Regions from separate parts of the Kitasatospora sp. NPDC127116 genome, predicted to be linked through region 2. Evidence: riboswitches for the same ligand, from Rfam matches in the RefSeq annotation. Region 2 holds a riboswitch; the other holds the start of a gene.

The links. A riboswitch is a leader RNA that binds a small molecule or an ion and turns the genes downstream of it on or off. The one in region 2 is predicted to bind guanidine.
Positions count from the first base shown of each region.
Region 1: it holds a riboswitch for guanidine, as region 2 does, so the genes downstream of both, ACFVHV_RS03005 (MBL fold metallo-hydrolase) here and ACFVHV_RS17555 (SMR family transporter) in region 2, are expected to answer to the same signal.

Region 1 is NZ_JBHXTL010000004.1:117,658-128,692, reverse strand. Features, by position in the region: gene ACFVHV_RS03025 (amino acid adenylation domain-containing protein) at 1-3,514, shown strand, start outside; gene ACFVHV_RS03020 (MbtH family protein) at 3,511-3,696, shown strand; gene ACFVHV_RS03015 (DHA2 family efflux MFS transporter permease subunit) at 3,693-5,096, shown strand; gene ACFVHV_RS03010 (Uma2 family endonuclease) at 5,167-5,715, shown strand; gene ACFVHV_RS03005 (MBL fold metallo-hydrolase) at 5,738-6,595, opposite strand; guanidine-III (ykkC-III) riboswitch at 6,607-6,674, opposite strand; gene ACFVHV_RS03000 (DUF397 domain-containing protein) at 6,708-6,905, opposite strand; gene ACFVHV_RS02995 (DUF397 domain-containing protein) at 6,902-7,087, opposite strand; gene ACFVHV_RS02990 (Scr1 family TA system antitoxin-like transcriptional regulator) at 7,084-7,899, opposite strand; partial or broken gene fes (enterochelin esterase) at 7,967-9,100, opposite strand; gene fhuB (Fe(3+)-hydroxamate ABC transporter permease FhuB) at 9,111-11,035, opposite strand, start outside.
Region 2 is NZ_JBHXTL010000038.1:19,908-30,942, reverse strand. Features, by position in the region: gene ACFVHV_RS17570 (class F sortase) at 1-268, opposite strand, end outside; gene ACFVHV_RS17565 (hypothetical protein) at 677-1,999, shown strand; gene ACFVHV_RS17560 (MFS transporter) at 2,003-3,442, opposite strand; gene ACFVHV_RS17555 (SMR family transporter) at 3,567-3,881, opposite strand; guanidine-III (ykkC-III) riboswitch at 3,926-3,991, opposite strand; tRNA gene ACFVHV_RS17550 (tRNA-Cys) at 4,077-4,148, shown strand; gene ACFVHV_RS17545 (xanthine dehydrogenase family protein molybdopterin-binding subunit) at 4,255-6,582, opposite strand; gene ACFVHV_RS17540 (2Fe-2S iron-sulfur cluster-binding protein) at 6,579-7,904, opposite strand; gene ACFVHV_RS17535 (FAD binding domain-containing protein) at 7,901-8,767, opposite strand; gene ACFVHV_RS17530 (beta-N-acetylhexosaminidase) at 9,125-10,735, opposite strand; gene ACFVHV_RS17525 (DUF3039 domain-containing protein) at 10,827-11,035, opposite strand, start outside.

The DNA.
Region 1 (11,035 bases), on a different contig from region 2:
CCAGTACGCCGACCACGCGGCCTGGCAGCGGGAGCGGATCGGCACCACCGAGGCGCCCAGCGCGCTCGCCGTCCGGCAGGCGGAGCACTGGCGTGCCGCGCTCGCCGGACTGCCCGACCAGCTGGAGCTGCCCCTCGACCGCCCCCGCCCGGCCGTGGCGGGCCACCGGGGCGCCACCGTTCCCTTCGCGCTCGGCGCCGAGGCGCACGGCGCCCTGGCCGGGCTCGCCCGGGCCGCCGGCAGCACCGTCTTCATGGCCGTCCAGGCCGGTCTCGCCGCCCTGCTCACCCGGCACGGCGCCGGCACGGACGTCCCGGTCGGCACCCCGGTGGCCGGCCGCGAGGACGAGCGGACCGCCGCACTGGTCGGCTACTTCGTCAACTCGCTGGTGCTGCGCACCGACACGTCCGGCAACCCCACCTTCCGGGAGCTGCTCGCCCGGGTCCGCGCCACCGTGCTCGCCGCGCACGAGAACGCCGAACTGCCCTTCGACCGGCTGGTCGAGGAGCTCAACCCGGCCCGCTCGCTCGCCCGCCACCCGCTGTTCCAGGTGATGCTCGCCTGGCAGAGCCGCCCGGACGAGCGGACCGCCCTGGGCGGCGGCCTCACCGCCGACATCGCCGCGATCCCCAGCGGTACGGCCAAGTTCGACCTCACCCTCAACGCCGGCGAACTGCCAGGCGGCGGCATCGGCGGCTTCCTGGAGTACCGCACCGACCTCTTCGACGCCGCCACCGCGGCCGCGCTCACGGAGCGCCTGACCAGGCTGCTCACCGCTGCCGCGAGCGCCCCCGACACCCCGATCGGCCGGCTGCCGCTGATCGGCGAGGAGGAGCGGCTGCGCGCCCTGGTCGAGTGGAACGGCCCGTCGGTGGAGACGGCTTCGGACGCCACCCTGCCCGAACTGTTCGAGGCGGCCGCCGCCGCCAACCCGCGCGCCGTCGCGGTCGGTTACCAGGGCGAGCAGCTCGACTACACCGAACTCGGGGCCCGCGCCGACCGGCTGGCCCGGCTGCTGGCCGCCGAGGGCATCGGCCCCGGCACCATCGTCGCGCTCGCCCTGCCGCGCTCGCTCGAACTGGTCGTCGCCCTGCTGGCGGTGGCCAAGTCCGGCGCCGCGTACCTGCCGCTCGACCCCGACTACCCGGCCGACCGGCTCGCCTACATGATGGCCGACGCCACCCCCGCCGCCCTGCTCACCGACCGGGCCACCGCGCCCCGGCTGCCCGCCCACGAGGTGCGCCAACTCCTGGTCGACGGACCGGAGTCCGAGCGCCACCCGGCCGTCCCGCTGGCCCAGCACGAGCGCACCCGCCCGCTGCGGGCCGAGGACACCGCCTACGTCATCTACACCTCCGGCTCCACCGGCCGGCCCAAGGGCGTGCCCGTCACCCACCGCAACGTGGTCCGGCTGTTCGGCGCCACCGACCACTGGTTCGGCTTCGGAGCCGAGGACGTGTGGACGCTGTTCCACTCCTACGCCTTCGACTTCTCGGTCTGGGAGCTGTGGGGCGCCCTGCTGCACGGCGGCCGGCTGGTCGTCGTCCCGCACCTGGTCAGCCGGGACCCGGCGGCCTTCCTGGAACTGCTCGCCCGCGAACGGGTCACCGTGCTCAACCAGACGCCGTCCGCCTTCTACCAGCTCAGTGCCGCCGACCGGGACCGTCCCGGCAGCGAACTCGCCCTGCGCTACGTGGTGTTCGGCGGCGAGGCGCTCGAACTCGCCCGACTGGACGACTGGTACGACCGGCACGCCGAGGACGCCCCCGTGCTGGTCAACATGTACGGCATCACCGAGACCACCGTGCACGTCTCGTACATCGCCCTCGACCGGGCGAGCGCCGCCGCCGGGAGCAGCAGCACCATCGGCGTCAACATCCCCGACCTCCGGGTCTACGTCCTCGACCAGCACCTCCAGCCCGTCCCGCCCGGCGTCACGGGTGAGATGTACGTGGCCGGGGCGGGCCTGGCCCGCGGCTACCTCGGCCGCCCCGAGCTGACCGCGACCCGCTTCGTCGCCGACCCGTACGCCGAGCTGTTCGGCGAGCGCGGCACCAGGATGTACCGCTCCGGGGACCTCGCCCGGCGCCGCGCCGACGGCGTGCTGGAGTACTTCGGCCGCGCCGACCAGCAGGTCAAGCTGCGCGGCTTCCGGATCGAACTCGGCGAGATCGAGGCCGTGCTGGCCGCGCACCCGGCCGTCGCCGACGCCGCCGTGGTGGTCCGGGAGGACGTCCCGGGGGACAAGCGGCTGGTCGGCTACGCGGTGGCCGACGGCGCCGCCCCGGACGAGCTGCGCGCCCACGCCGCCGCCGAACTGCCCGTCCACATGGTGCCCTCCGCCGTCGTCCTGCTCGACCGCCTCCCGCTGACCGCCAACGGCAAGCTCGACCGCCGCGCCCTGCCCGCCCCCGAGGCCCCCGCCGCGGGCGCCGGCCGCCCGCCGCGCACCCCGCGCGAGCAGCAGCTGTGCGAACTGTTCGCCGAGGTGCTGGGCGTGGCCTCGGTCGGCGTCGAGGACGACTTCTTCGCGCTCGGCGGGCACTCGCTGCTGGTCGTGCGCCTCGCCGGGCGGATCCGCGAGGTGCTCGGACTGGAGGTCGGCATCGGCGCCCTGTTCCAGGCGCCCACCGTGGCCGCCCTGGACGCCGCCCTCGCGGCGGGCGCACCGGACACCGACGCCCTGGACGTGCTGCTCCCGCTGCGGCCCGTCGCCCCCGGCCGGCAGCGCCCGCTGTTCGCCGTCCACCCGGCCGGCGGCCTCAGCTGGTGCTACACCGGACTGATCCGCAACCTGCCCGGCGAGGTGCCGATCTACGGCCTCCAGGCCCAGGGCGTCGGCGCCGCCACTGCCGGACTCCCGCTGCCCGCGACGCTGGAGGAGCTGGCCGCGCACTACGCCGACCGGCTGCGCGAGGTCCAGCCCGAGGGCCCGTACCGGCTGCTCGGCTGGTCCACCGGCGGGATCATCGCGCACGCGGTGGCCGTCCGCCTCCAGGAACTCGGCCAGGACGTGGAACTGCTCGCGATCCTGGACGCCTACCCCGCCGAGGGCTTCCGCGAGCTGCCCGTCCCGGACCAGGCCGAGGCGCTGGAGGCGCTGCTCACCATGGGCGGCTTCGGGCCGGAGGACCTCGACGGACGTCCGCTCGAACTCGGCCCCGTCACCGAGCTGTTGCGCCGCGAGGGCAGCCCGCTCGCCGGGCTCGACGAGGCCACCGTGGCCGCGCTGAACGAGATCTACCTCAACACCAACCACCTGGTGCGCGGCTACGACCACCGCCGCTTCGACGGCGACGTGCTGTTCTTCCGCGCCACCGTCGACACCATCGACGACACCCTGGTGCCCGAGCTCTGGGAGCCGTACGTGTCCGGCCGGATCGCCAACACGAACGTGGCCTGCTCCCACAAGGACATGACCCTGCCCGCCCCGATCGCGCACATCGCGAGCGTGATCGCCGACCACCTCGCCGACCTCCCGAAGAAGACCGACGATGGAGAAGACCACCGATGAGTGACGCCCCCGCCAACCCCTTCGACGCCGACGGCGAGTTCCTCGCGCTCGTCAACCCCGAGGGACAGCACTCCCTGTGGCCCGCCTTCGCCGCCGTCCCGGCCGGCTGGAGCATCGCCCACGGTCCGTGCGAGCGCCCGGCCGTCCTGGAGTGGATCACCGCGAACTGGACCACCCTGTGACCCCACCCGCCACCCCCGGCGCCGAGGCCCCGGCGCGCCCCCTGCTCGCGGGGCGCGCCGCCGTGGTGGTCGCCTACACGGCCGCGATGTGCATGAACGGCCTGGACTCGACGATCGTCAACCCGGCGCTGTTCAGCATCGCCGAGGACTTCGGCCGGCCCGTCTCGGCGGCCAACGCCGTGGAGACCGCCTTCCTGGTCGGCCTCGCCCTCGGCCTGCCGGTGGCCGGCTGGCTCGGCGACCGGTACGGCGTCAAGCGGGTCTTCCTCGGCGCGCTCGCCGCCTTCACGCTCGCCTCCGCGCTCTGCGCGGCGGCACCCGGCCTGGGCGCGCTGTCGGCGGCCCGGGCCGTCCAGGGCGTGGCCGGCGGGCTGCTCACCCCGGTCGGGATGACGCTGCTGTTCCGGGCCTTCGCCCCGCACGAGCGGGCGGGCCTGGGCCGCATCCTGATCGTCCCGACCGCGCTGATGCCCGCCCTCGGGCCGCCGCTCGGCGGCTTCCTCACCGAACACCTCTCCTGGCACTGGCTGTTCCTGGTCAACGTGCCGATCGGGGTCGCCGCCGTGCTCCTCGGGCTGGTCGGCCTGCGCGACGAACAGGAGCCCCCGGCCGGCCGCTTCGACACCACCGGCTTCCTGCTCGCCACGCCCGGCCTCGGCCTGCTGACCTACGCCCTCGGCTTCGGCCCGGCGCACGGCTGGACCTCCCCGGGCGTGGCCCTCGGCGGACTGCTCGGCCTGGCCCTGCTGGGGGCGGCCGTACGGCACCAACTCCGGGCCCCCGAACCTCTGGTGGACCTGCGGCTGCTCGCCGACCGCACCTTCGGCGCGGCGAGCTGGCTCGCCCTGCTGACCTCGGCCGGGCTGATGGGCGCGCTGTTCGTGCTGCCGCTGCTCTACCAGGCGGCGCGCGGCGCCACCGCCCTGGACGCCGGGCTGAGCGTCTTCCCGGAGGCGATCGGCCTGATGGCCGCCTCCCAGGTGGTCGACCGCCTGCTGCCCCGGCTCGGTCCGCGCCGGCTCGCCCTGCCGGGCCTGCTGCTGGCGGCGGTCGTCCTCGCCTCCCTCGGTTTCGCCGAGAACCCGTGGGCCGTACGGGTGTTGATGTTCTGCGTCGGCCTGATCCTGGGCACCGCCGTCCTCACCGTCCAGATCGCCGGCTTCGCCGACGTCCCGCCGCCCGCCATGGGCCGCGCGATGGGCCTGTTCACCATCCTGCGCACCCTCGGCGGGGCGCTGGGCATCGCGGCCACCGCCGCGCTGATCGGTGCGCTCGGCGACGGCACGGGTGTCGGGCCGTACCGCCTCGCCCTCCTGCTGACAGCCGCCCTGGTCGCCGCCGGCGCGTTGCTGGCCGCCCGCCTCCCCGCCGAGGCCCCGGGCCCGCCCCCGGAGGAATGACGCCGGTGCGGTCCGTGGTCCTCCGGTGCTCCGACTGCCCTACGGTGGTCGGAGCACCGGAGGAGAGCCCATGAACCCTCAGCACTACCGTCTGCTCGAAGAGGCCCGTCGTAGCCTGCCGGACGGCTACAAGGTCGAGCTGTCCGGTGACATCATCGTCATGCAGACGTCACCGTCATCGATTCACCAGCTCAACCTGGCGATCGTCCAGCGCCAGTTCGAGGCGCATTGTCCTCCCGGCTACTTCCCGACGGGGAACAGCGACCTCTCCTCGCCGGAGGTCGGTTCCGTCCGCAATCCGGACCTCACCTACCTGCCCGAGGACATCATCGAGCTGGGCCGCGAGATCCCCGCCGACCTGGCGCTGATCGCGGTCGAGATCGCCTCGCCGTCCAACCCCGACAACGACTGGAGCGGGAAGGTCCGCGACTACCCGCGGATGGGCTTCCCGCTCTACCTGATCGTGGACCCCCGGCAGAAGACGGTGACCCTGTTCTCCGAACCCAACCGCGACCGCTACCACACCAGGACGGAACGGGAGTTCGGCGAGAATCTCCGCATCCCCGCGCCCTTCGACTTCGAGCTGGACCTGACCCGGCTGGTCCCCTACCGGGACTGATCGGCCGCGGGGCCCGGGGAGTTCACTCGCTCGGCCAGAGGATCAGGTCGTCCAGCGGGTACCGGCGCGGCCGGTCACCGAGTTCGGCGACGGCCGCCCGGATGCGGTCCAGGTGGGCGGGGGTGAGTTGGAGCGGGGGCTCGTCGGGCTGGTGGGTGGTGCGGATCGGGTAGTCGACGCCCGGCTCGCGGGTCATCTCGATGTGGCAGCCGAGCACGTGCGTCACCGGGTGGCTCCCGGTGAACGCCACCAGCCGCTCGACGGTGCGCCGGAAGGCCGGCCAGTCGTCGATGTACAGCCGCCCCGGATAGACGGTGTCGCCGGTGAGAAGGAAGCCCGTCCACGGGTCGTAGTACGTGACGGCCGCCTCGTGGTGCCCCGGCGTGGCCAGGCACTTCAGCACCCGCCCGCCGCCCAGGTCGACCAGGGCCACGGCCTCCTCGTCCCGATCGAAGCCGAAGTACGGCCAGGCGGTGGGCAGATCGGCACCGACCAGGGTGGTCGCGGGTCGGTCGGCGAACTGGCCGTCGCCCGCGACGTGGTCGCCGTGCGGGTGGGTGTGCAGCACCAGCAGCCCGTAGCCGTCCCGGGGATTGCGGGCGAGCCACGCCTCCACCAGCGCGTCGACCGTCGCGCGCAACGGGAAGTACGCGGCCTCGGCCGTCGCCCCGGTGTCGATCAGCACCGCCCGCTCCGCCCCGAAGAGCAGGAACAGGAACGGGGCCTCGTAGTTGATCGCCTTGTTCTGCCGCAGGATGACGGTGTGCTCGTCGTACTCGTGGACCTGGATGTCCGGGTCCGTGTTGTGCTTGGCGGACGGGGAACCGTGGATCCACCGCACGTCCAGCGGACGGGCGACCGGTGCACCGGCAGCGGCCATGACGCCTCCACAGTGCGTCGTCTTGGCAGGCCGGGTACGGCGCACGTCTCGTCCGGGGCCGGCGCCGCTGCACCGCCCCGGGGACGCTAGCACGGGGCTTGTGGAGGCGGCTTCAGCGGTCCGGAGAAGCGCCGTCTCGGGCGAGTCGGACGAAGTCGGCCCAGGCGGTCGGGCTGAAGGTGAGCTGGGGCCCGGTCTTGTCCTTGGAGTCGCGGACATGAACGGTGCCTGGAGTGGAAGCGACCTCGACGCAGGCGCCGCCTTCGGTTCCGCTGTGGCTGGACTTGAACCAGGCCAGTTCGGTGTTCATAGCTCCTCCACGAGCTTGCCGATGAATTCGGCCCAAGCCTCGGTCGTGAAGGTGAGCTGGGGGCCGGTCTTGTCCTTGGAATCGCGGACGCGGACGGTGCCTGGAGTGGAAGCGACCTCGATGCAGGCGCCACCCTCGCTCCCGCTGTGACTGGACTTGAACCAGACCAACTCGCGATTCACTGATCCTCCACCAGCTTGTTGATGAACCCGGCCGACTTCTCCGGAGTGAGAGCCTGTCGGAGGATCCTTTCATGGCGTTGGCTCAGGAGCTGTACCTTGTCGATGTCCGAGTACAGCCGCCCGCCAGCCTGGCCCTCCTCATAGGCGATTCGCTGGTGTTCGGGCAGGTCGAGGAGGATGAGCTGTCCTTCCAAGCCAGGATGGAAACCCTTCGAGGGAACGACCTGGATGACGACGTTGCGTTGCTTGCCGACCGTGATGAGGTGCCGCAGCTGCTCGGTGTGGGCTTCTTCCGTGCTGAGGCGACGGCGCAGGACGGCCTCTTCGATCACGAAGTTGAACGCCTTGGTCTGAATGTTCAGCAACCCTCGACGTTCGAGACGAGCGGCCACCCGCGCCGCGACGGTCTCGTCGTCAAGTGGGGGCCAACGACCATCGATGATGGTTCTGGCCGTCGCTTCGGTCTGAAGCAGGCCGGGAACGAGCTGGTTCTCATACCAGTTGATGACCAGCGCCTCTTCCTCGTTCCGGATGTACTCCTCTGCGAACTGCGGATACTTCTCCGGCACCAGGAACTGCGCCCCCGCCACCAGGATCCCCTTCGCGTCGCACATGTCGTCCGCCACCTGCAGCAGGTGCATCGAGGGCTTGCGCCGCCCGGCCTCCATCGACCGCAGGCTCTCGATGCCGTACCCGGCCTCGGTGGCCAGGTCCTCGCGGCTGACACCCGCGCGTGTCCGCCACAGCTTGATCTGGTTGCCGCAGTACTTCCACGACATCGGCGGCGGCGCGGCGGACGAGGGCGCGTTCACGGGATACCTCCAGGCCGATCGGTGCGAAGTTCGACGCTAGACGCCCGATGGCCTGGAGGTATGCGAATCAGCCCGAAACCATCCCCTCGGGTGACCCGAGCAGGTGCGCGAGCCCGTCGGCCAGGCCCCCGCGCCAGCACGCGTAGTCGTGGCCGCCGTTGAACTCGCGGTAGGCGAGGTCGTAGCCGCGGGCCGTGAGGACATCGCGCAGGTGGCGGTTCTGGGCGAGGAGCATCCACTCCTGGAGCCCGACCTCGATCCAGAAGCGGGCCTGCCGTCGTTCCTCGGCGGCGAGGCGCCGGGTCAGCCATTCGCTGCCCGCGTCGAACTCGGTCTCGTCGGGCCACCAGAAGGAGCCGGACTGGGAGAGCGCGTTGCCGAAGCGTTCCGGGCGGCGGTAGGCGGCGTAGGCGGCGGTGAGGCCGCCCGCGCTCTGGCCGGCGATCACGGTGGCGGCCGGGTCGCCGCTCGCGCCGAACTCCGTTGCGGCCCAGGGCAGCAGGCGGTCGGCGAGGAGGTCGATGAAGGCCGGGTTGCAGCTCAGGTCGTCCGGGCGCTTCGGCCCCATGGTGTGCACCAGCAGGGTGACGGTGGGCGGGATGGCGCCGTCGGCCGTCAGGTTGTCGAGGGTGTCGCCGACGGAGAGCACCTCGCCCCACATCTCGCCGTCCAGCAGTACCGCGACCGGGTACGGGCCGCAGTCCGCCCGGTGGCCGGCGGGGAGGTGGACGTCGACCCGCCGGCCGGCCACCGTGTGGGCGAGCGTCCGTCCGCGCGGCACGCCTTCGCGCCGCGCCACGTACGGCTGCGCGGGGGCGGCGGGCAGGCTGAGCACCGAGGCGGGGTGGCGGCCGTCGCGGGCGGGCAGCCGGGGCTCGGTGTCGTACGGGTCGGGGCGGGCCTGGTCGAGGACGCGCAGCCAGTCGGGCCGGGTGGTGCCGGGGGCCTCGCCGTGGAACGGGTACAGCTGGTAGGAAGCGCGGTGGTCCTCGCGCAGCCGGTAGGTGATCGCCCACATCCCATTCGACTGACGCTTCATCAGATGCGGCGTCAGGTCCCCGGCGTGGCGGTCCTTGTCGGTGACGGTGTGCAGCAGCGCGAGCACGCCGTCGCAGTCGCCGTCGTGATGGGTGAAGGTGACCAGGCGGTAGGCGGGGTCGTCGGGGCAGAGGGCGACGAGCGGGGTTTCCACAGCAGTGACTCCAAAAGGCTTAGGCGGGGCTGCCCTTGCGGCCGAGCAGCACCCAGAGCAGGAAGGGACCGCCGAGGACGGTGGTGACGATGCCGACGGGGATCTCCACCCCGGCGAACAGCACTCGGCCCAGTGTGTCGGCGAGCACGACGAGCAGGGCGCCGGTGAGGGCGGAGCCGAGCACGGGGACCCGCGCGGGCCCGGCCAGCCGTCCGGCGATCACCGGCGCGGCCAGGGCCACGAAGCCGACCGGCCCGCAGACGCCGACCGCGAGCCCGGCCAGGGCGACGGCCAGCAGCAGGCAGGCGAGTCGGACCCGGCCCGGGTCGACGCCGAGTGCGGAGGCGACGCTGTCGTCGAAGCGCAGCACCGCCAGTCGCCGGGCCACCGCGAGCGCGACCGGCACCAGTGCCGCGAGTCCGATCAGGACGGGCGTGGCGACGGCGAGGTCGCGTCCGTTGAGGCTGCCGTTGGTCCAGATGTACAGCGATCCGGCCGAGTTGAGCGAGCGCCGGGCCATCGCGACCTGGATGACGGCGGAGGCGAGCGCCGACATGGCGAGCCCGACCACCAGGATCCGGTAGCCGCGCGCGCCGAGTCCGCCGGAGGCCAGGGTGACGACCAGGACGGCGACCAGTGCGCCGAGCGGTCCGGCCCACCAGGCGCCGAAGGTGCCCGCGGTGCTGGCGGAGATGAGTACGGCGGCGGTCGCGCCGTCGTTGACGCCGAGGAGTTCGGGGGTGGCCAGGCGGTTGCGGGCGAGGGTCTGGGTGAGGCAGCCGGCCAGGCCGAGGGCGGCGCCGGCGGCGAGTCCGGCGACGATCCGGCCGAGCCGGAACTTCTGCACCAGCAGGACGTCCAGCCGGTCGCCGTAGCCGAACACGGCCTGGAAGGTGCGGGCGAGGTCGAGTTCGCTCTGTCCGGCGTGCGCCGAGACCACGACGGCGGCCAGCAGGGCGGCGGCCAGGCCGAGCGAGGCCAGCAGTGCCCGGCGCGGCAGCAGCAGCGACCATGTTCCGTGCCGCAGGGTCAAGTCCGGCTTGAGCGGCGCCGGTTCGCCGCGTCGCGCGGCCGGCGTGGACTCGGCGGGGTCGGCCATGGCCAGGGCGGCGGAGTGCCGGGAGCGGACGATCGCGATCAGGGCCGGGGCGCCGATCAGCGCGACGATCACCGAGACCGGCGCCTCGAAGGGGCGGGCCACCACCCGGGCGAGCACGTCCGCGCCGGTCAGCACGGTGGCGCCGAACAGCGCGGCGAGCAGGGTGAGTCGGCCGATCCGGGGGCCGGCGACGGTGCGGGCGAGGAAGCCGGAGAGCAGCCCGAGGAAGGCGATCGGCCCGGCCAGCGCGACCGCCGAGGCGGTCAGCAGGGTGACGGCGACGGCGACGGCGGCCCGGGTGGCGCCGGGTCGGTGGCCGAGGCCGCGGGCGAGGTCGTCGCCGAGGGCGAGGGCGGTCAGCGGACGGGTGGTGAGGGCGGCGAGCAGGAACCCGGCGCCGAGCACCGGGGCGAGCTGGCGCAGGGTCGTCCAGCCTTCCACCCCGGCCAGCGATCCGAGCACCCACACCCGGTACCGCTCGTACGCCTCGGGGGAGTTGACGATCAGCACGTCGGTGAGCCCGCGGAAGATCGCCGCGACGGCGGAGCCGGCGAGCACCAGCCGCATCGGCGATCCGCCGCCCCGGCTGCTGGCGACCAGCAGCACCACGGTGCTGGCGAGCACCGCGCCGCCGAAGGCGAAGGCGAGGTAGCCGAAGGAGGTCTGCACGCCGAGCACGGCGATGCCGAGCACGACGCCCAGCGAGGCGCCGGCGTTGACGCCGAGCAGGCCGGTCTCGGCCAGCGGGTTGCGGGTGACGGACTGCAGTTGCGCCCCGGCGACGCCGAGTGCGGCGCCGACGAGCAGGGCGGTGAGGGTGCGCGGCAGCCGCAGGTCGCCGACGA
Region 2 (11,035 bases):
GCGGGGTCTGGAGACGGCCGGCGCCGTCCAGCCCGAGCGCGGTGACCGGGGCGTCCAGCCGCACCGCCGGGATGCGGATCCGGGTCGGCGCGGACGGGCCGAGCGGCGGCACGATCGAGACCGGCGCGATCCCGGCCTGGGCCTGGCCGGCCCCCGGCGCGGGCGGCAGCGACGAACCTCCGTCGTGCAGCAGCCAGGCTCCGAGGACCAGCGCGGCCCCGGCCGCCAGGGTGCCCGGCCACGGGCCCCTGCTCTGCTGGACGCCCATGGGCGCTCCCCTCTGCCGACGGAACCCCGCTTCCTGGGAGTTTCCTGGGAACAATTCAACCGGAACGGACTGTAAGGCACGTCCATACGACGGTCGTACCGGCACCCGCCGATCGGCAGGGCGGACGGCCTCTTTTCTGCGCCGCGTGGGCGCCCGGTCGCGGAGCGCGACGGCCGCCCCCCGCGCACGATCGCCGCGGGTGCACGCCCGACACGAGCTACCGACGGTTCAACGGACCCGATCGGTTGCGTCGTTCGAGCGATCACTCACGAGCTCGCGCTGCGCCTCTTCGACCGGCCCCGCCCTCGTGCCATGCTGACCCGGTTACGGGTTGTATCACCCACTTGTCCGACCGGACTCCGCACTCCCGCACGCCGCCCGCCCGCCCGCCCCACGAACGGAGTGACCATGGAAGCCCTCTCACGCCGCACCCTGCTGACGGCCGGCGCCGCCACCGCCGCCACCCTGGCGGCCGGGTGCGGCAGCAACCACGCCACCGGCGAGGAGCGGGCGACCGGCAGCACCGCGCCGGCCACCGGAGCGGCCGACGAGCAGGGCGCCACTCCGGCCCCGGCCCCGCTCCCCCGGCCGCAGCCGGTCCTGATCGGTGACGGCTCCACCTCGGACACCGGCGCCCAGCCGCACCAGCCCGTCCCCGACCGGCTGCAGCCCGGCCAGCGCCCGCCGCAGTTCGTGGTCTTCTCCTGGGACGGCGCCGGCGAGCTCGACAACGGCCTGTTCGCCCGCTTCCGCCGACTGGCCCGGGACCACGACGCGAAGATGACCTTCTTCCTCAGCGGCCTCTACCTGCTGCCCGAGTCCAAGAAGGACCTCTACCGCCCGCCGCAGCACAAGGCCGGCGCCTCCGACATCGGCTACCTGAGCGACCAGCACATCCGCGACACCCTGGAGAACGTGCACGCGGCCTGGCTGGAGGGCCACGAGATCGGGACCCACTTCAACGGCCACTTCTGCGGCTCCACGGGCGTCGGCGCGTGGTCCCCGGAGGAGTGGGACAGCGAGATCCAGCAGGCGATGGACTTCGTGACGAACTGGCGCACCAACACCGGCTTCACCGACCTGCCCGCGCTGCCCTTCGACTACCGCAAGGAGCTGATCGGCAGCCGCACCCCCTGCCTGGAGGGCCAGCGCAACCTGCTGCCCACCGCGGTCAGGCGCGGCTGGCGCTACGACAGCAGCGGCAACGGCACCCAGGTGTGGCCGCAGAAGATCCAGGGCGGCGCGCTGTGGGACCTCCCGCTGCAGTCCATCCCGTTCCCCGGGCACACCTTCCAGGTGCTCTCGATGGACTACAACATCATGTACAACCAGTGCGGCCCCAACACCAAGGCCGACCCGGCGCTCCACCCCGGCTTCCAGACCCAGGCCCGCGACGCCTACCTGATGGGGTTCGACCGCACCTACAACGGCAACCGGGCGCCGTACGTCATCGGCAACCACTTCGAGGAGTGGAACGGCGGCATCTACATGAACGCCGTCGAGGACGTCCTCAGGACCATCGCGGACAAGCCGGAGGTCCGGCTGGTCTCCTTCCGGCAGCTGGTCGACTGGCTGGACGCCCAGGACCCGGCGGTGCTGCGCAAGCTCCAGACCCTCGCCCCGGGGCAGTCCCCGGCCGGCGGCTGGGAGGCCTTCCTCGGCGCCCCGGCGGGGGCCGCGCCCCCCGCCACGGCCCCCGCCACGGCCCCCGCCGGCGCCACCGCCGGCTGACCGTCAGGCCTTCGTCCGCACCCGGCCGGAGAGCACCGCGCCGAGCAGCGCCACCCCGGCCATCGACAGCAGGATCACCGCGAAGGCGCCGGGCGAGCCGGCCTCCCCGCCGCCCCCGTGGGCGGCGGCGAGCGAGCCGCCGCCCAGCGCCGCGAACATCACCCCGGCCAGACCGGTCAGCAGCACATTGCCCAGCGCGTCGCTCATCTGGAGCGCGGCCGAGTTGGCCCCGGCGTCCTCCGGCGTGGAGAGCTTCATCATCAGCACGCTGACGCTCGCGATGGCCATCCCCATCCCGACGCCGCCGACGCCCCAGGCCACCGACGCGGCCCAGGCCGGCACCGCCGGGAACAGCACCAGCGCGGCGCCCGAGATCGCCACCGCAGTCAGCACGAAGCCGCCCCGGATCATCGCCGTGCGGTAGCGCTCCGCCCCGGGCCGGCCCTGGAGCCAGGAGCCGAGCGCCCAGGTGAGACCGCCGCTGGTCAGGGTCAGGCCGGCCAGCGTCGGCGAGAGCTCACGCTGGGTGGTCATCATCAGCGGGATGAAGGCCTCGGCGGCGAAGAACGCCCCCGCGGCCACCCCGCGCAGCAGGATCACGGCCGGCAGTCCCCGGCCGGCCCGCAGGGTCCGCGCCGGCAGCAGGCCGAGGACCGCCGGCACCAGCAGCGCCGCCCCGGCGATCCCGGGGACCAGTCCGATCAGGTCGCGCCGCTGGCCCGCGTACTGCAGCAGGCCGGCGCCGACCGCCGCCATCGCGGCCAGCAGGGTACGACGGCGGTCGAAGGCCGCGCCCCTGGCCACCGGGTGCTCCCGCTCGGTGCGGGCCAGTGCCGGGCCCATCACGGCCAGCGGCAGCAGGATCAGCACCGGCACGGCCAGGAACACCCAGCGCCACCCCAGGTGCTGGGTGACGGCCCCGGAGACCAGCGGACCGATGATCGAGGGCAGCACCCAGGCCGAGGAGAAGGCCGCGAACACCGCGGGCCGCAGCCGCTCCGGGTAGGCCCGGCCGACCACCACGTACAGGGCGACGATCACCAGCCCGCCGCCGAGGCCCTGGATGGCCCGCCCGGCCACGAACACCCACATCCCGGGTGCCGTCCCGGCCACCACCAGCCCCACGCCGAACACGGCGATGCCGCTGAACAGCGGCCGCAGCGGGCCGCTCCGGTCGCACCACTGGCCGGAGACGACCAGGGCGAACAGGGTGGTGGTGAAGTAGCCGGAGAAGGCGAACGCGTACAGCCCGAGCCCGTTCAGCTCGCGGGCCGCGGTCGGCATCGCGGTGTTGACGGCCGTCGCCTCGAAGGCGATCACCAGGACCACCGAGACGATCCCCAGCGTCAGGGCACGGTAGCGGCCGCCGAGGACCCCACCACCGGGGTCGTCGTCGAGGGGTATCGGTACGGGGTCGACCGAGGTGGGGGAGGCAGTGGTCATACGTAACATCGTAAGAGCCGTCTGCCCCGATGACCCCTGACCCCGGTCGGTGATCTCCTCGGCCGCAAGGCCTAGGACGGGCCCCGGGACCCAGGACGGGCCCCGGCCGGGACCGCGGCGGAGGTCAGTGCAGCACCTTGAGGCCCACCACGCCGGAGACGATCAGCAGCAGGCAGGCGATCCGGGCCATGGTCACCGCATCCCCCAGGACAGCCATGCCGTAGACCGCGGTGCCGACCGCTCCGATGCCCACCCAGACGGCGTAGCCGGTGCCGATCGGAATGGTGCGCATCGCGTACGCCAGGCCGCCCATGCTGAACAGCAGTGCGATGCCGAAGACGAGGCTGGGAACGAGGCGGGTGAAGCCCTTGGACGATTCCAGGGCGACCGCCCAAACGGTCTCCAGGACACCCGAGACGATCAGAACGAGCCAGGCCATGACGGTGGTACCTCCGCAGTCCACAGCGGCCGGATTGCCGCTGAACTGCGCCGTCTTGTCGTCACCGGGTACGACGCGCTCGTCCGGGGTGGCGGAAATACCGCCACCTGTCCCCGACGGTAGCACACCTTGCCATACAGAATTTACATAAGGGCATTGACCCCTCTCCCCCGGATCGGCCACTATGAATTCACTGGCCGTGTGCCCGAGTGGCTTAGGGAACCGTCTGCAAAGCGGTGCACGCGGGTTCGATTCCCGCCATGGCCTCACCGGAAAAGGGAATTGCCGGTCGACTCCGAAAGTCGGCCGGCAATTTCCTTTCCCTGCTTTCCGCCTTTTCCGGGAGCTCCCGGTCCGTCCCGGGAGCTCCCGGTCAGGCGGTGACGGCGTCCTCCGCCCGGATCGGCAGCCGGCCGACCGGCAGGCCGGTGGCGGCGCGCACGGCCGCGGCGACGGCCGCCGGGGCGACCACCGCGGGCACGGCTCCGACCGCCTTCGCGCCGAACGGGGCCACCACGTCGCGCTCCTCCAGCAGCGCGGCGATCCGCACCTCCGGGGTGTCCAGCGCGGTGGGCAGCCGGTAGCCGGTGAGCGAGGGGTTCAGCAGCACCCCGCCCTCCGTCCGCAGGTCCTCCAGCAGCGCCAGGCCCACTCCCTGGGCCACCCCCGCCTCGATCCGGTCCTCGATCTGGCGCGGGTTCAGCGCCCGGCCGACGTCCTGGGCGACCGTCATCTCGACCACCCGCACGGCGCCCAGCTCGATGTCCACGTCCACCACCGCACGCATCGCGCAGAACGAGATGGAGACGAAGGCGTCGCCCTGCCCGGCCTCGTCCAGCGGCTCGGTGGGGTGCGGGCGGCACTGCGCGGTGGCCCAGAGCTCCTTGCCCTCCAGCGCCTCGGCGACCGGCATGCCGAGCACCCCGTCGTACGAGGTGATCTTGCCGTCGGCGATCTGGAGCAGCTCCGCGGACATCCCGAAGTTCGCCGCGATCGGCTGCAGCAGCTGGTGGCGGACCATCAGCGCGGCCCGCTCGACGGCGCCGCCGGAGACCCAGGTGTGCCGGCCGCGGGCGGACGGCCCGGCGATCGACTGGTCGCTGTCGGCCGGGGCGATGTAGACCTCGCTGACGCCCAGCACGGTCTGCACGATCTGCCGGGCCAGCGTGGCGAAGCCCTGCCCGGCGTCGACCGCCGCGCAGATCACCGTGGCGTGGTCCCCGCTGACCCGCACGGTCGCCGTGGAGACCTCGTCCTCGCCCTCGGCGCCCAGCATGTGCACCATGCCGACGGCGTAGCCGATCCCGCGCCGCACCGCCGCCGGGTCGCCCGCGCCGCCGGGCCCGCCGGGCAGCAGCCACTCGGCGTCCGGGTCGTCCACCGGCAGGGCCGGCAGCGGCTCGGCGGCGACCGCGTCCAGCAGGGCGCGCACCGGCGCCGGGCAGGTGACGGCCTGACCGGTGGGCAGCGGGTCGCCGGTGGACATCGCGTTGCGGCGGCGGATCTCCACCGGGTCCACGCCGATCCGGGCGGCCAGCTGGTCCAGCTGCGACTCGTACGCGAAGCAGGCCTGCAGGGCGCCCTCGCCGCGCATCCGGCCGGCCGGCGGGTTGTTGGTGCGCACCGCCCAGGCGTCCACGAAGACGTTCGGGCAGACGTACGGACCGGCCGAGAAGGCCGTCGCGGCGGCCAGCGCCTCGGCGGAGACGTCCGCGTAGGCGCCGCCGTCCAGCAGGATCTGCGCCTCGACCTTCACCAGCGTGCCCTCGGCGTCGGCGTGGTGGCGGTAGCGCAGGAGCGCGGGGTGGCGCGAGGCGTGGGTGTGGAAGGACTCCTCGCGGGTGAGCGTCATCTTCACCGGCCGCCCGGTGCGCAGCGCCAGCAGGGCCAGGGTGACCTGGAACGAGAGGTCCTCGCGGTCGGTGGTGGCGCCGGGCACGCCGGTGACCACCAGCCGGACCCGGTCCGGCTCCAGGCCCAGGCAGGCGGCGGTGCGGTCGCGGTCGCCGTGCGGGTCGGTGGAGGACAGGTGCAGCTCGACGCCGCCGTCCGGGCGCGGTACGGCCAGCCCGGCCTCGGCGCCGAGCGGGGCCGGGTCCTGCCGGCCGACCTGGTAGAGGCCCTCGACGACGATCTCGCCGACCGCGTCCGGGTCCCCGGTGCGCAGCGGCAGGTGGCGGAACAGGTTGCCGTCCGGGTGCAGCGGCGGCGCGGTGAAGGCCTGCTCCGGGTCGGTGACGGCCTCCAGCGGCTCGTAGTCGACCGCGATCAGGCCGACCGCCAGCCGGGCGGTGTCCGGGTGGTCGGCGGCCACCGCGGCGATCGGCTCGCCGTGGTGGCGCACCACGCCGGCGGCCAGCACCGGCCGGTCGGCGACGATCGGCCCGGCCGGGGCGCCGTCGGGGGTGCCGTCCGGTCCGGGCGGCAGGTCGGCGGCGGTGACCACGGCGTGCACGCCGGGCAGCGCCAGCGCGGCCGAGGTGTCGATGCCCCGGATCCGGGCGTGCGGGTGCGGAGAGCGCAGCACCGCGCCCCACAGCAGCCCCTCGGCCCACAGGTCGGCCGCGTACGGGTAGATGCCGAGCGCCTTGGGCAGCGCGTCGCTGCGCAGCGGGGAGCTGCCCAGGCCGATCGGCTCCGGTGCGCCGCCCTCGCCGCCGTCCTGCTGGAGTGCTGCGCCGATGTCGGTAGGCGACGTCATGATGCGTGGTCGTCCTCGGGGAGCCGGATGCCGTGGGCGGGGGTGGCACCGTACGGGACACCGGCCGGGGCGCCGCCCTCGGCCGGGGCACCGTGCGGGTGCGGGGCGGCGTACGGGGTGCCGTGCGGCGGCGTGCCGTCGTAGACGGAGCCGGGCAGCGGGGTCCCGTGCGCGGGGGTGGGCTCGTAGACCGGGGCGTCGTACCCGGTGTCGTAGCCGTTCTGCTGCTGGTGGCCGTCCGGGTAGGGCACGTAGGTGCCGTGCGCGGGGGTGGCCTGGTACGGCTGCTCGGGGTAGCCCTGCGGCGGGTAGTACACCTGGTCGTCGGCGGCCTGGGCGGGGATCCGGGCGGGGATGTCGTCCCGGATCGGGGCCAGCACGGTGGTGTCGTACACGCCGGTGTCGTAGCCGCCCTGGGGGTCGCCGTACGGCAGCCCGGCCGGGGCCTGCTCGACGGCGGGCTGTGCCATGGCGTGCTGTTCCACGGCGGGCTGCGCCGGGTGGTGCTGCTCGGCGGCGTGCTGCTCCGGGTGGTAATGCTCCGCCGGGTGGGTGACCGGGTGGGCCTCGACGGGCTGCTGCGGGACGTGCTCGATCCAGGCGTCGGCGTCGGCGTAGACCGGCGGCTCGACGGCCTGCCCGGGTTCGACCGGCGCGTCCACCGGCACGTCGGCGGGCGGTTCGGCGACCGGCTCGGCCGGTCCCCCGGGGGCGGGCCCGGCGGCCTGCGCGGCGGCCTCGGCGAGCGCGGCGGCCTCCTCCGCCTCCTCGGCCTCCGCCGCGCGGGCGTCCGCGACGGTCTGGACGGCGGCCAGCACGCCCCGGTAGCCGGTGCAGCGGCAGAGGTTGCCGCACAGCGCCTGACGGGCCTCCACCTCGGTGGGCCGGTGGTTGCGCTGGAGCAGGTCGTGCACCGCCATCGCCATGCCGGGGGTGCAGTAGCCGCACTGGACGGCGCCGGAGGCGGCCAGCGCCTGCTGGACGGCGCTCGCGCCGCCGGCGGCGGACAGGCCCTCGACGGTGCTGATCTCGCTGTCCGCGGCCAGGGCGGCTGGCACCAGGCAGCCGGCCACCAGCTGGCCGTCCACCTGCACCGAGCAGGCCCCGCACTCGCCCTGCTCGCAGCCGTCCTTGGCGCCGGCCAGGCCGAGCCGCTCGCGCAGCACGTAGAGCAGGCTCTCGCCGATCCACGCGTCGGTGACGGGCCGTTCGAAACCGTTGACCCGCAGCGTGTACGAGGCGCACGGGCGCAGCTCGCGGCTGACCTGCGGGGAGAGGCCGAGCGGGTCGGCGTCCAGGGTCTCGATGGGGTCTGTGGTCACTTCAGCGCCCTTCCCAGTGCCCGTCGGGCCAGCACCGATACGGTACGCCGCAACCGAACCGCGGCCGCGGTCGGCCCCTCGGTCACGGCCTCCCAGGCGCCCTCGGCGCCGTAGTTGTCGGGGACGCAGGCGGCGGCCACGTACTCGCCGAAGGCGGCGGTCGCGGCCGGGTCGATCTCCCGGCTGCCGTCCCAGTCGATGCAGCCGGCCACCCAGGCCTCGGCCTCCAGCGGGCGCAGCGGCACCGGCGCGACGGCCCCGACGGCGCAGCGCACCGAGCGCCGGGCCGGGTCGAGGACCAGGGCGACGGAGGCGGTGGCGCGGGCCGGTCCGCTGCGGCCGGTGGCCTTGAGGAAGACCTGCGGGGCGTGCAGCAGCGGGACGCGCACCCAGGTGAGCAGTTCGCCGGGGCGCACCGGGTCGAGTCCGGTGAGCAGGTGACTGACCGGCACCTCGCGGGTGCCCCCGGCCCGGGCCAGGGTGATGCTGGCCTCCAGCGCGGTGAGCACCGGGAGGGTGTCGCCGGCCGGGGCGGCGGTGACGATGTTCCCGCCGAGGGTGCCGACGTTGCGGACCTGCGGCGGGCCGGCGGTGCGGGCGGCGTCGGCGAGCGCGGGGATGAGCGCCGCGAAGTCGGGGCGGTCCATCCGGGCGTGGGTTAGTCCGGCGCCGAGCACGGCCGTGCCGCCGTCCTCGTAGCGCCAGCCGCGCAGTTCGGTGATCCGGCCGAGGCCGACCAGGGCGGCGGGGCGCAGTCGGCCGGCGTTGACGGCCTCCATCAGGTCGGTGGCTCCGGCCACCGGTACCGCGGCCGGGGCGGCGGCCAGCGCGTCGACGGCCTCGTCGAGGGAGGCCGGCAGCATGATCGTCCGGTTCACCTGGGTCCCACCGTGCTCCACTTGCTCATCGATCGCCTGCCGCCCGCCGGCCTTCGGCCGTACTGTCCTGCGTCAGCAGCCCGGCCTGGCCCGTAGGGTACGGGCGATCGGGCCGGGTTGGGCAACTCTGGCACACAATGCTCGATGATCATTTCGGGACCGGTGAACGGGACTGCCCGATTGGGACTGATACCGGGCGGTATCTGCCCCGACCCGCTCCGGGCCAGGGCAGATGTTCATCAGTTCTTGACGTCGGACGACCGCTCAGAAGTTCCCCGCGGGTAGGACCGGGGCGTTTCCCGCGGGTCTTCGCCGGGTCCGGCAGGCCCCGCGGGACACCCCCTACCGCACCGGCGGCGGGCCCTCGATCGGCCGGCCGAGCACCCCGGGGCGGCGCTGCCACGGGTGCGGACCGTCGGCCGGGCGGTACTCGACGCCGAGCGCGTCCAGCGCCCTCAGGTGCGTCGCCAGCCGCTGCTCGAAACCGGCGAAGTCCCGCTCGGCCGGCTCGGCGGGCAGCTCCGACCAGGCGACCTCGGCGAAGGCGACCAGCCGGGGGAAGGCCCGGTAGTCGATGTCCCGGGCGCTGTCCATGAACTCGCTCCACAGGTTGGCCTGGGTGCCGATCACGTGCCGGGCGGCGGCCTCGTCCAGCTGCTCGGGGACCGGCTCGAACCGGTAGACGTCCTCCAGCGTGCGCACGAATCCGACCGGGATCGGCTCGTCCGGTCCGTCCGCCTGCCGGTGGTCGAAGTAGACGTGCTGCTCGGGGCACATCACCACGTCGTGCCCGGCCTTCGCGGCGGCGACCCCGCCGCCGAAGCCGCGCCAGGAGGAGACGGCGGCGCCCGGCGCGAGCCCGCCCTCCAGGATCTCGTCCCAGCCGATCAGCCGGCGGCCGCGGTCGGCCAGCCAGCCGTCGAAGTGCCGGATGAGGTGGCTCTGCAGTTCGTCCTCGTTGGCCAGGCCCAGCTCGCGTATCCGGGCCTGCGCGGCGGCGCTGTCCTTCCACTGCTCCTTGGGGCACTCGTCGCCGCCGAGGTGGATGAACTCGGACGGGAAGAGCTCCAGGACCTCCTCCAGCACGCCCTCGAAGAAGCGCAGGGTCTCCTCGGAGGCGTTGAGCACGTTGTGGCTCACCCCCCAGTCGGTCCAGACCCCGAGCGCGGCGGTGTCCACCACGTCGGTGTTGCCCAGCTCGGGGTAGGCGGACACGGCGGCCTGGGTGTGGCCGGGCAGGTCGATCTCCGGGACGACGGTGACCCCGCGGGCGGCCGCGTAGGCGACGATCTCGCGCAGGTCGTCCTGGGTGTAGTAGCCGCCGTGCGGGCGGTCGTCGCGGCGCTGCCCGGCCCGGTAGCCGACCATCGAGCGCTCCCGCCAGGCGCCGCGCCCGGTCAGCCTCGGGTAGCGCTTGATCTCCACCCGCCAGCCCTGGTCGTCGGTCAGGTGCAGGTGCAGCACGTTGAGCTTGTGCGCGGCCAGCAGGTCGACGAAGCGCAGCACGTCCGACTTGGGCAGGAAGTGCCGGGCGACGTCGAGCAGCGCGCCGCGCCAGCCGAACCGGGGGGCGTCCGCGATGTCGGCGCCGGGCAGGACCCAGCCCTCGCGGCGCAGCGGCGAGCGGCGGTAGGCGTCCGGCCCGAGCAACTGCCGCAGGGTCTGCGCGCCCCACAGCGCTCCGGCCGGGCCGCCCGCGGCGAGCAGGGCGTGGCCGGGGCGCACCGTGATCCGGTACGCCTCGGCGGCGAGCGTCCGGTCCTCGACCAGCTCGATGCCCGAACCCGGCCGGCCCGGGCCGAGCGGCAGCCCGGTGGCGGCGGACAGTGTGGTCCGCAGCCAGCGCTCGGCGTCGGCCAGCGCGGGGGGTGCGGTCAGCGTGGTGGCGGAGTCGAGCGGGTAGTCCTCGTCCGGGCGGCGAACGGCACTCGACGGTGCGGGAATGAGGTCCATTCCGACATCCTGCCCACGCCCCGACGATTGGCATAGACCACCGGGGAAACCCTGGTGCTATGCAAAACGGCGTTGTGCGCGGCGCCGCGGACTACTTGTTGTCGCCGTCGCCGCCCTGCGGCTTGCCGATGCCGTCGTAGATCTCCTTGCACATGGGGCAGACCGGGTACTTCTTCGGGTCGCGCCCGGGCACCCACACCTTGCCGCAGAGCGCCACCACGGGAGACCCGGAGAGGGCACTCTCCATGATCTTGTCCTTCTGGACGTAGTGCGCGAAGCGCTCGTGGTCGCCGTCCCCGT